3 regions of the Psychrobacillus sp. FSL K6-2365 genome follow, and region 2 is predicted to be linked to each of the others. Evidence: riboswitches for the same ligand, from Rfam matches in the RefSeq annotation. Region 2 holds a riboswitch; each other region holds the start of a gene.
What was found. Region 2 has a riboswitch for lysine ahead of MKY29_RS13705 (aspartate kinase). Riboswitches for the same ligand answer to the same signal wherever they lie in the genome.
Positions count from the first base shown of each region.

Region 1: linked by a shared signal. The riboswitch ahead of dapA (4-hydroxy-tetrahydrodipicolinate synthase) and the one ahead of MKY29_RS13705 (aspartate kinase) in region 2 are both predicted to bind lysine.
Region 3: linked by a shared signal. The riboswitch ahead of MKY29_RS21575 (transporter substrate-binding domain-containing protein) and the one ahead of MKY29_RS13705 (aspartate kinase) in region 2 are both predicted to bind lysine.

Region 1 is NZ_JBBOOO010000001.1:3,489,267-3,493,562, forward strand. It holds gene MKY29_RS17610 (LLM class flavin-dependent oxidoreductase) at 1-259, opposite strand, end outside; gene MKY29_RS17615 (DHH family phosphoesterase) at 543-1,730, opposite strand; lysine riboswitch at 1,893-2,072, shown strand; gene dapA (4-hydroxy-tetrahydrodipicolinate synthase) at 2,299-3,186, shown strand; gene MKY29_RS17625 (YehS family protein) at 3,250-3,759, opposite strand; gene MKY29_RS17630 (methyl-accepting chemotaxis protein) at 3,926-4,296, opposite strand, start outside.
Region 2 is NZ_JBBOOO010000001.1:2,744,811-2,749,106, reverse strand. It holds gene trxA (thioredoxin) at 64-378, shown strand; gene uvrC (excinuclease ABC subunit UvrC) at 429-2,222, shown strand; lysine riboswitch at 2,412-2,590, shown strand; gene MKY29_RS13705 (aspartate kinase) at 2,686-3,918, shown strand.
Region 3 is NZ_JBBOOO010000001.1:4,252,625-4,256,920, reverse strand. It holds gene MKY29_RS21585 (helix-turn-helix domain-containing protein) at 1-1,094, opposite strand, end outside; gene MKY29_RS21580 (YvrJ family protein) at 1,543-1,707, shown strand; lysine riboswitch at 2,171-2,354, shown strand; gene MKY29_RS21575 (transporter substrate-binding domain-containing protein) at 2,479-3,333, shown strand; gene MKY29_RS21570 (amino acid ABC transporter permease) at 3,396-4,157, shown strand; gene MKY29_RS21565 (amino acid ABC transporter ATP-binding protein) at 4,176-4,296, shown strand, end outside.

The DNA of each region.
Region 1 (4,296 bases), 740 kb from region 2:
CATCAGAAGAAAGTACTGTTACAGCACTTGTGAGTCTTATTTGCTTCGTCCGTGAAGCAGCTGCAGCTAGAAGAACAGCTGGAGCAGAAGCCGCATAATCCTTTCGGTGATGTTCCCCTACACCAAATACATCTAACCCAACTTGATCCGCTAATACAATTTCTTCAACAACCTCACGTATACGCTCAGCATGGCTAATTACTTTGCCTGTTTTTACATCTGGTGTTGTTTCTACAAACGTTGTTATTCCAATTTCCATTTAATTTACCCCCTAAATTTCTGCGGTTTCATGTTTTTTATAATTAGTCTGTCGGCATTAATGATACCTTATCATTCTATTTATATTCAATTTTCCGGTTTTATTAGAGGTAGATATTTTTGGTTTAAATTACCACTCCGCAAGTACAGCTAGTTCAAGAGCAAGTAAATCCAGATTGAAAGAAAGTAAGTAAGGACACTCCGCAAGTACCGACTTCTTGAAAGCAAGTATTTAACAGACGAACGCAAGTAAATAGATTAAAATCCTTAGAATTGACAATTCATCATGAATTGTCTCTTTTTTTCACTTCACTCATTAAGTAATCAACGAACAAGTCATCCCTTACCAAAGCTGCCTCATAGTTTCTTTTTAGGAATCGCTCTCCTTCTTCAAAACTAGTAAAGGTTTGTCCTATTTCGGTTTTATTTTTTTCAAGTATCCAATCCTGATTATTTTTAGAATACAAAATGAACGTATCATTTTTTCTATTCATATAAAATGAACCAAATGATGATTGTTTCAAATTATATTGATTTCTTTTTGCATCTTCTAGTATCGGTAGCAGATGGAAAGTGTCCAAAACAAATAACTTATAAGCTTCTTCTGTTAAGGTACATCCAGATGCTTTTTGATGTCCTCCGCCGCCGAACTGACCAGCAACTTCAGATACATCAATATGATCATATATAGTACGAAGGGAAATTCTTTTCCCCCCCATAATTACTATCGCTATATAGTCGAGATGTGGATATTCTTTTCCTAGTTCATTGCCTAGCTCTGAATGGTAAGTTTCTGCATACACAATTCCTGCCAAATGTTCCCCTATGGTTGCTTGGACAATTTCTCTTTTCTTGCGACGAATATAACGGTCAATCTTGTCCGCTTCCATTTTCAATATTTTCTTTTCAAATTCATCAAAATCAAAATGATCACTTGTACGAAGTCTCTCTAATATTTTTTCTTCGAATTCTTCCATCGATATTAAATAGAATAGTGAGTTAAGCGAGTGAGCTTGGTGGTTCTCATTCTTCTCCCATTCCCATGTATCATACTGTCTAACTAATTCTACAAATTCTGTGAGTGCTGCAGTTGGTTCCAACAATTTATTTGTTACAAGATATTCATATAACAATGAAGTAGCTGAAGTTAATTTGCCTTCGTGATCTTCTACTAGAATATATCCCCACTCATAATCATTAAAGTGTAAGGCAGATTTGTGATGATCAATCAGTTGGACCTTCCCTTTTGCATTATAAAAGTCATTAAGCCTTTTTTCATTGTCCTCGTTTGGAGTCAAATCAGTTACAAATAAAAATGTATCTGGCTCATCATTTTCTAAAAAGTATTCAATCTCTCGATTAAGGGAGGAAATCGAATTATAACGCACCTTCACTTGCTCACCAAAAGCAAGCTTTGCTAAAATGCCACATCCGACACCATCTAAATCATTATGAGACAATAATTTATACATCCTTTTCACCTCTTGAATAGTATGGTTTTAACGTATGAAACTTATTAATTATACTGACCTTAAATAGCTTTATATTTATTTTACAGGTAAACTGTTGCATTAGTATTAAAAAACATGTATTATTTTAATAATTAAATATTCTCTTATTTCAAATACATTTGAAGTAAGGATAGAGGCGCGAAGACCATCAGTACACATTTGGAGGATAATGAGATCCTTTGATATTTGTGGAAAGGGGAATTTGCCGAAGTTGAAAGAATCTCATTTTTCTTGAAGCTGGTTCTGCTGTTGAATAAACACTGAATTGTCATATAGGAGACTATATGGAGGGCTATCTTACGCACGGAAATATTACTTTATTTCTATTGCAACAACGAGCCCTCGTTGTTGCTTTTTTGCGTCTACATAACTTGACTAAACAACCGTCAAGTTATGCCTCCGGCGGATGTCATAGATTTTGAATTTCGCTAGTGTAATTTAAAATCTTTACGCAATTACGCGGAGGCATAATTGATACCGCCCTTCTCCCTGAATTTTTAATAATATAACTAGAGGATGTGGAGAAGTTATGAATTTTGGACAAATATTAACGGCTATGGTGACTCCTTTTGATCATAATGAGGAAATAGATTTTCCAGCTACACGAAACTTAATAGACTATTTAATTGCCAATGGAACTGATGGTTTAGTCATATCTGGTACAACCGGAGAGTCTCCGACGTTAACAGAGGAAGAAAAAGTTAAACTGTTTAAATTTACAGTAGAAGTTGTGAATGGTAGAGTCCCGGTAATTGCTGGCACCGGCTCGTATAACACAAAAGCATCCATCGATTTAACAAGACAAGCAGCTGATGCAGGTGTCGATGGTATTATGCTTGTTGTTCCCTATTATAGCAAACCATCAAAAGAAGGATTGTACCAACACTTCCAAGCAATTGCTGCAGTTACATCTTTACCGATTATGTTATATAATATTCCCGGTCGGAGTGTTGTCAATATGTCAGTAGAAACCGTTGTAAGACTTTCCGATATTCCGAACATCGTAGCTATTAAAGAAGCTAGTGGGAATTTAGATACAATGGCTGAAATTATTCAAAATACACCTGAAAATTTTTCACTATATAGCGGTGATGACGGGTTAACAATCCCAGTAATATCGATTGGTGGAGCAGGAGTTATTTCAGTAGCATCACATGTTATTGGGAACGAAATGCAAACAATGATTGAAAAGTTTAATAGTGGCAATGTAAGAGAAGCTGCTAAGGATCATCGCAGTCTTTTACCTATCATGAAAGCATTATTTGCAGCGCCAAATCCAACTCCTGTAAAATCGGCATTAAATTTAAAAGGAATTCCTGTAGGTGGTGTTCGCTTACCTATGATTCCTTTGAATAAAGAAGAGCTGAATTCTTTACAAGAAGTATTATCCACATTGCAACAAACCGTGAAAATATAGCATTTTCAATTGTCTATAGAAAAAGAGGAAGAGCGAACTCAATTTAGAATTCGCTCTTCTTTATTAATTTCTGTATTTTACAGCTAATCCTTTAAGGAATTTGCGTGCAAAATTATCCCCGCATTCCTTATAATTACGATGCCCTGGTTTTCTTAAAATAGCACCTAGTTCACCTTTAGATACAATAATTCCGCCATCATCTAATACTTCCAGCATATCTTCCGTTGTTAACTGTAAAGCTACTTTTAGTTTCTTCAAGAGTATATTATTCACATGATCCTTCTGCTGTTCTGCAGGCTCTGGATTAGTAGATTGTGCCTGTTTTGGATCCTGTTTACCTCTTTTATGTATGATTAAACCATTCAAAAATGATTCCAACATCTTGTTGTTACACTTCATATGATTTTCATCTTCCACTACTTCAACATCATCATCTTCTTTTGATTTAGTAAGAATTTTAAGTACATCTTCTTTTGTAAGTTCAACGCCACCTAGTTTAAAAATCTCTACCATGTCTTTGTTTTTAATATCTAGGGCATATCTTAATCTGATTAATATATCATTATTTTCCATTTATTAACCTCCTATAAACTATCTATATAACCAACATCTTCTCCATTTTACACGATTTCAATTCCACTATGTTACTACCTTACAATTTAACTTTTAAATTATTTTCATAAAAAATAAATATGCCTGGTTTAACACAATTCAGAATTGCATTAGAACCAGGCACTTTTTATTCTGCTGTTTTAGCTGTTTTAAATTTAGAAACTGCATCAGCAAGGTTCATAGCAATTGTCGCCAAATGTTGGGAGCTTGCTACCACTTCTTCCATTGAACCAACCGATTCCTCAGCGGACGCAGCTGTCTCTTCTACACCAGCAGCAGATTCCTCTGAAACGGAAGCAATTTCTTGAACAGATGCATTAATCTGTTGGCTATTTGCGCTAACTTGGGCTAGATTCTTTGAAATCTGCTCTACTTTTTCTGTCATTGCATGAATACCAATTGTAATTTCTTTAAATTTTTCACCAGTACGTTGTATCTGATCTGTTCCATCTGTTACTTCTTTATAACCGTTCTCTAAAGTGGTAACTACTGATTGAG
Region 2 (4,296 bases):
GTAGATGTTGATATTTCTGTCTGTTATAATCATTACATAGTAGACAAAGGAGGAATTTTTAATATGGCAATAGTTCACGGAACAGATCAAACTTTTAATACAGAAATAGAAGAAGGTTTAGTATTAGTAGATTTTTGGGCAACATGGTGCGGACCTTGTAAAATGATAGCTCCAGTATTAGAAGAAATGGATGCTGAAATGAGCGATAAAGTTAAAATCGTAAAAGTAGATGTTGATGAAAACCAAGCGACTGCAAGTCAATTCGGTATTATGTCTATCCCAACACTAGTATTATTTAAAGATGGCCAACCTGTAGACAAGGCTGTTGGGTTCCAACCAAAAGAAGCATTAGTACAATTAGTAGAAAAAAACGCATAATTCAAAACCGGGTGCTACATAGTACCCGGTTTTTTTAAACAGGTGATAATATGAATAATGATTTGATCGAACAAAAGTGTTCCATCCTACCAGATGAGCCAGGATGTTACTTAATGAAAGACCGACAAGGAACTATTATCTATGTAGGAAAAGCAAAAATATTAAAAAATCGCGTACGCTCATATTTCAAAGGAGCTCACGACGGGAAAACGCTTCGATTAGTACAAGAAATTGTTGACTTTGAATATATCGTCACTTCATCTGAGGTGGAAGCTTTAATACTCGAGCTCCATCTTATTAAAAAACATGATCCTAAATACAATATTATGTTAAAAGATGATAAAACGTATCCATATATTAAAATTACTGCTGAAAAAGATCCGAGACTGATCATTACAAGACAAGTTAAAAAAGATAAAGGGAAATACTTTGGACCTTATCCGAATTCTCATGCGGCACATGAAACGAAAAAACTGCTGGATCGTTTATATCCACTTCGCAAATGTCAAAAAATGCCGAATAGAGTATGTCTTTACTATCATATGGGTCAGTGTCTAGCTCCATGTGTGAAAAAAATTGAAGCAAGTGCTTATGATAAAATCATTCATGAAATTACTAGTTTCCTGAATGGCGGGCATACGCAAGTGAAAAAAGAATTGGTTACGAAGATGAATTCAGCTGCAGAAGCGCTTGAATTTGAGAGAGCAAAAGAGTACCGTGATCAGATTTCACATATTGAACAAGTTATGGAAAAACAAAAAATGACGATGAATGATTTCACAAGCAGAGATATTTTTGGTTTCCATGTGGATAAAGGGTGGATGTGTGTTCAAGTATTCTTTATCAGACAAGGGAAGCTTATTGAAAGAGATGTTTCTTTATTTCCAATCTTCCGAGATCCAGAGGAGGAGTTTATAACATTTTTAGGTCAATTTTATGCGAAATCAGAACATATTAAACCAAAAGAAATTTATGTTCCTTTGAGTACGGATATTGACTTGGCTTCAAAACTGTTAGAAATGAAGATTTTCGTACCACAAAGAGGGACGAAGAAAAATCTGGTCGAATTGGCGGAAAAAAATGCTAAAATTGCACTGACGGAGAAATTTCATTTAATCGAAAGACAAGAAGAACGGACGATAGGCGCGATAGAACAGCTTGGTGATTCGATGAATATTGCACCTCCAATGCGAATTGAAGCTTTTGATAACTCTCATATTCATGGGACTGATGCGGTATCTGCAATGGTTGTTTTTATTGATGGTAGAGCCAGCAAAAAAGATTATCGTAAGTATAAAACTAAAACCGCAGCTAAGCATGATGATTACGGAGCAATGCGCGAAGTTGTACGTAGAAGATATACTCGTGTACTTAAGGAAAACTTGCCACTGCCTGATTTAATCATTATTGATGGAGGAAAAGGACAAATTGAAGCTGCACGAGAAATTATAGAGGATGAATTGGGGTTAGATATTCCAATTGCAGGTCTTGCAAAGGATGGCAAGCATCAAACTTCTCAGCTTATCTATGGAGACCCTTTGGAACTAATACCGATGAAGCGGACGAGTGAAGGTTTTTATTTGCTACAACGTATTCAAGATGAAGTCCATCGTTTTGCTATAACATTCCATAGGCAACAAAGAGGGAAGCATACTATTGCATCATCTCTCGATGGTATAGAAGGAATCGGACCTCAACGGAAAAAGTTATTATTAAAGCATTTTGGTTCCTTAAAGAAAATACAAGCTGCTAGTAAAGAAGAGTTTATGGAAGCGGGTCTTCCTAGTAAGCAAGCAGAGATCATGGTTAATCATTTTCAGAAAAATATATTGTCTTCTGAATAATCATGTGTTATGGTTGAAACAATTTAACTTGACTCAGTACAAAACGTCGCAAATACGTGGTTAAAAATTGCTGATTCAAGTTAAGCCTCTGGCGGATGTCATAGATTTTGAAGGAGTTAATGCGTAAGCACAATTCAAAGTCTGGAGGCATTTACACCGAGGCGTAATTGAATATTTCACTGTATTTTAAGTGAAGATAGAGGTGCGATTAGACATCAGTACGCAGCAGGAGGAAGGAAAGTTCCTAGAATGGCTGTGGAAAGGGTTTTTCGCCGAAACATAGATTAGCTTTTCCTATTCTATTGTTGGTTCTGCATTTAATAGATGTAGAATTGTCAGAATTTATATTCTGGAGGGCTATCTCACATGGGCAGATTTTTTGGACCGTGTATGAGACAATGCTTTTCACAATATGTGGAAAGCATTTTTTAATCCTTACAGATTAATTAGGGAGCGGATGTTCATGACTAAAATTGTAATGAAATTTGGCGGTACTTCAGTTGAATCAACTGGAAAAATTGAAAATGTTGCTACTCGAGTGAAACGTGAGAAAGATAAAGGACATGATATTGTTGTTGTAGTATCTGCAATGGGTAAAACAACGGATGAATTATCAAACCTTGCTTTTGAATTAGCAGAATCACCATCAAAACGTGAAATGGACATGCTCTTATCCAATGGGGAGCAAGTTACGATGGCTTTACTTTCTATTAGGTTAAATGCAATTGGGATAGATGCCATTTCTCTGACCGGTGCTCAAGTCGGTCTCATAACAGATGATATACATAGAAATGCAAAAATACTGAAACTGGATCCCGCTAAAATTGATAGTTTACTTGATTCAAATAAAGTGGTTATTGTAGCAGGTTTTCAGGGGATATCAGAAGAAGGAGAGATTACAACCCTTGGCAGAGGGGGATCTGATACAACTGCTGTAGCTATTGCTGCTTCTATCAAAGCAGAAATTTGCGATATTTATACGGATGTTGATGGTATTTATACATCAGATCCGCGCTATATCGAGAATGCTCGAAGGTTGGAACAACTTGAATATGACGAAATGCTAGAACTAGCTAATTTAGGTGCAGGGGTATTGCATCCACGTGCGGTTGAATTCGCTAAAAACTATAAGGTTCCATTAAGAGTTCGCCCAAGTTATAAAGATGGAGAAGGAACGATTTTGAAGGAGGAAGTAGATGTGGAAAATAATTTAGTAGTTCGTGGGGTAGCTTTTGAATCCGATATCGTTCGATTAACTATAGAATACGAGGTGCCATTTAACGGTTCTTTAGCTTCTATTTTTACTACTTTAGCTGCAAATCATATTAACGTGGATATAATTGTCCAGTCGATAGTTGATGGAGTGAAACCCGCAGTTTCTTTTTCAATTAAAAAGGAATCCTTGGCTGAAACAATTACAGTTTTAGAAACACATAAACAGGAGCTTGGTTTTACTTTCGCAGATTTTGAAGTAGGTCTTTCTAAGGTTTCTATTGTTGGTTCAGGGATGGTTTCAAACCCAGGGGTGGCTGCTCAAATGTTTGACCGATTAAGAAAAGAGAATATTCCTGTGAAAATGGTAAGTACATCTGAGATAAAAGTGTCAGTTGTCGTACCTCAGCAGCATATGATAGAAGCTGCTAATGCATTACATGACGAATTCGATCTTGCATTAACGCATCAATCAGTACAATAATTTATAGTTTAAAGTACTGTTGAAATTAAACTATCTCAAATAAAATCAAAAAAAACAGTCAAAAAGATGCTTGGTTCTTAAAGTTTAAAACCTGTTTCTACCGTTTTCAGCAGACTTTGGACAGACTTATTGCTATATTACTACCGTTTGATTTTTATCACAACGACGCGTTAGCGAGGGAGATAGCTCATCACTCCCCCGTGGAAAGCGTCCGCCTGTTTCTGCATCGCATCGCTACGCTAGCTTTGAAACATGAAAGTGCGTTGAAACGGAAATCAGTAGTATTATTCAATCTTTCAATCCATATAAACCCTGTGTTTACGGGACACTTTTATATACGCTTATTTATTGAAAAGGGTAACAGGAAAAGTCATTAGC
Region 3 (4,296 bases), 1.5 Mb from region 2:
TGGTAATTTATATAAATTTGTAAGTGAAAATAATAGGAACTATTTTCTTTGTTAGAGTTTTTTCCCCCCACTATTTTATCTAAGCCTTTCTTACACCATTTGAGAACCTGTTCATGATCAGACTGCTTGGAGTACTCTTTTACAATGGATAGAATTGTTAATAAATACCCTTCAGCATTACAATCTTCTTCTTTAATTCTTAAACTAAGCTTATAAAACTCAATTGCTTTTTCATGACACCCTTGGATTGCATATAATGAACCTAGATTTTGATAAATCACCTCCTCATAATTAATCAGTTTATAATCTTTTGCCAGTTTCATCGCTAAATTATAGTTCTTTTCTGCTTCTTCATACTTTCTCATTTTTTTATGTGCAATTCCTATAACGATGTAATTATCAATTGCTCTTTCGAATAAAAGATTGTCCTTATAATAAAGTAATGATTTTGAAGCGAAATTGATTGCGTTAAAAAACTCATTGCACTTAAAGTACGTTAAACTTAGGACATTATAAAAATCAGCTATTTCCCATTCTTCATTTTTACCATTATTTATAAATCTTAAAGACATCTCTAATCGACTTAATGCTTCTTGATAATTTCCATCCAAATAACTATAAAGTCCTAAGTTTAGATTAATGATAAACTTTTGTTTCTCGTCCATACCATCTCTTATTTTTGCAATTACGTTATAGGTAGATTGCAGGCTATCCTCCTTATCATCAAGTATTAATAGGAGACGAAATAGATAAAGGTGATAACTATAATAATTATTTAGTTGTAAAAAATATTGATTTTTATTAGTGTATTTTTGCAAGGATTCTCTTATAAATTTTTTGTCCCTTTTTAATACTCCCATTTTGTACAGTTCAGATAACGATGCAATAACTTTATTTTCCTTTTCACTGGATACTTGATCTATTTCTATATTTAGTTTTTTAAGTAAAAACGTTATTACTTCGTCACTTGGAATAGTTAAATTATTTTCTATTTTGCTTAAGTAGGATGTAGAGCAGATTCCCTTGGCCAATGTGGTTTGTTTCATACTTTGGTTTAATCTTTCCGATTTTATTATATGACCTATACTACTCATTTTCTTCACCCCTTATGAATTAGTAATGTACTAATTCTTGAAAAAAACAAAATATCCTTTTTCAATCGTTCGACTTGAAACGACTGATACTTGGTTGAAAAGCATAATAAGTAGTAGAAAGTTGTAGAATATAGGGTTTTTACTTATCCAATTTTTATTAAAATATAGTAAAATTTCATTAAATTAAGAAATTAGTATTAGATATGTATTAATAATCTAAGATAGTAGAGCGTGTTTCCCAACTTATAGTTATTCTAAAAATACTAAATATTTAGTATAATATGATAAATATCAATTAATTTAATCCAAGGTGATTTTGGAATAGACTGATGGATGATTTTCCTCTTTTCGGACAAGTCAGCTCATTAGAATACAATTCGAAGGGGTTTACTCAACAGGTATATCAACGCTTAAGGAATGGTAAAAATTAAAGAAAGGGGGATAACGCATGATTGGCGAGGGAAACATTGTACAACTAATTGGAAACTTTGGATTTCCCATTGTAGTCACTATTTACTTATTGCATCGATTTGAAAATAAAATAGACGCTCTAGAAAATACCATTCACAATATAGCAAATGTTGTTAACAATAGCATAGAAAAAAGAAAGTAACATGTAACATGGATGAAACTGATATCCTGTTGATTATATAAATTGATAGAGAAAAAACTCTTTTTTAAGAATGGAAGTTAAGCTTATTTTCACTCTGAACCTACGATTTTCTTTAACGAAAATGACAGAAGTGAAAAGTAATCCATCCCGAGTGGCTAACTCAAAAAATGGATTACTTTTTTCATGTAAATCACAATATAATTTTTTAGTTTATTTTCCACAATTACTTCTACTTTCAAAAAATTGGTTATCCCTCTATTGACGATTTAACTTACCAAATAGATTACGTAAGCCCACAATCCAAAATAGAAGAATCATTAGCAGTATCTTTACTCTAAAATTGGTATATCTGATCATGTAGCTATTAATCTCAACGTATAAATAGTTTTTTCGAGAGTCAGTTGACAGATAAGTATGTCTAATGTAGACTATGAAACATAATTGAATACGACCTCACTTAGTATAGTGAGGTAGAGGCGCGATATTTAACAGTCCATAGTGGAGTTTGAGAAGCTATAATTCTATGGAGAAGGAAATGTCGCCGAAGTTAGTAATATTTCTCGGTATTACTTGCTGGGTCTGCAGTTAATAATTGCAGGACTGTCCATTATAAACATCCCGGTTTTTAATGGTGTGCTATCTCATTTGGGAAAAGTAGAGGATTTGGGCAACTATACATATTGCGACCTGAGTTCATCTCAGGTCTTTTTTTGTACAAGTTGTCTTTTTTTATAGGAACAAACATACACTGATAAAAAGGGAGTAATTAAAATGAAAAAGAGATTAGTATTTATAACGATATTCGCAAGCTTGTTATTATTATTAGCAGCATGTGGAACAGATGCTACTGAAACTTCAGGGTCTTCATCTGATAATAGTAAAGAAGCAGCAGTAGATACATTTACAGTTGGTTTAGAAGCTGGTTATGCACCTTTTAACTGGACACAACTAGATGACTCTAATGGTGGAGTGAAGATTGATGGTAATGCAGAATATGCTGGTGGATATGATGTGGAAATTGCTAAACGAATTGCTAACGGATTAGGAAAAGAACTAGTTATCGTCAAAACAGAATGGGACGGTCTTGTACCATCATTGCAATCAGACAAAATTGATGCAATCATAGCGGGAATGTCACCTACAAAAGAGCGTAAAGAAACAATCGACTTCTCGGAAAACTACTACACCTCCAACTTTGTTATGGTAGTGAAAAAAGGCGGTGCTTTTGAAGGGGCTACTTCGATTCAAGATTTTAGTGGTGCTAAAATTACAGGTCAATTAAATACATCACATTATGGTGTTATCGATCAAATTAAAGATGTGCAAAAACAACCAGCGTCAGATAATTTCGCGGCAATGCGTGTGGCATTAGAGTCTGGAGTTATTGATGGATATGTATCTGAAAGACCAGAAGGAATTAGCGCATCTTCTGCAAACGAGAACTTTGCAATGGTGGAGTTCACAGAAGGATTTAAAGCAAAGGAAGAAGATACAGCAGTCGCTGTAGGTTTGAAAAAAGGTAGTGACTTAACAGATAAAATTAATGAAATTTTAGCGGAAATAACGGAAGAAGAACGTCAAGAAATTATGGATAAGGCGATTAATAATCAACCAGCTGCTGAATAAAAATGATGTGATACCGGCTGCATCTTTTTGCAGTCGGTTTTTATATGGAAGGAGGGAAATGTATGAGCATTGAATATATTATTTCGATGATTACAAGTAACTGGCCGATGTTCCTTCGTGGAGCAGGAATGACACTACTAATCTCCATAATTGGTACGATTTTTGGAGCAGTTATTGGTTTGCTGGCAGGAGTTATTCGTACAATTCCTACGCCTGAGAGAAAGCTAAAACGTATTGTATTAAAAATAGTTAATCTGATTCTTTCTGTTTATATTGAGTTTTTCAGAGGAACACCAATGATTGTACAAGCAATGGTAATATTCTATGGCTCTGCACTAGCTTTTGGAATAGATATGGACCGTACAATGGCTGCAATATTTATCGTTTCGATTAACACGGGTGCTTATATGGCAGAAATTGTACGTGGTGGTGTCATTTCGATTGATAAGGGACAATTCGAGGCAGCACAAGCAATTGGTATGAATCACTTCCAAACAATGTGGGGTGTTGTTTTACCTCAAGTCATCCGAAATATACTGCCAGCAACAGGCAACCAATTTATCATTAATATTAAAGATACATCGGTATTAAATGTGATTGGTGTTACGGAACTATATTTTCAAGCAAAAACAGTTGCAGGAATAAGCTTTAAGTATTTTGAACCGTTCTTTATAGCATGTATTTTATATTTCGTCATGACTTTTACAGTAACATTAATATTACGTTATATAGAAAGAAAACTAGATGGACCAGAAAACTATAGCATGATTGGACAACCACCACCGCAACTTATGTTAACAAAAAGTAATACTAATATAGATTAAACGAAGGAGGAGAAATCTATGCAAAATGTCATCGAAGTTCAACATTTAAGTAAATCCTTCGGAAATCATGAGGTTTTAAAAGATATAGATTTTTCAGTGAACAAAGGAGAGGTTGTTTGCATCATTGGTTCCTCTGGAT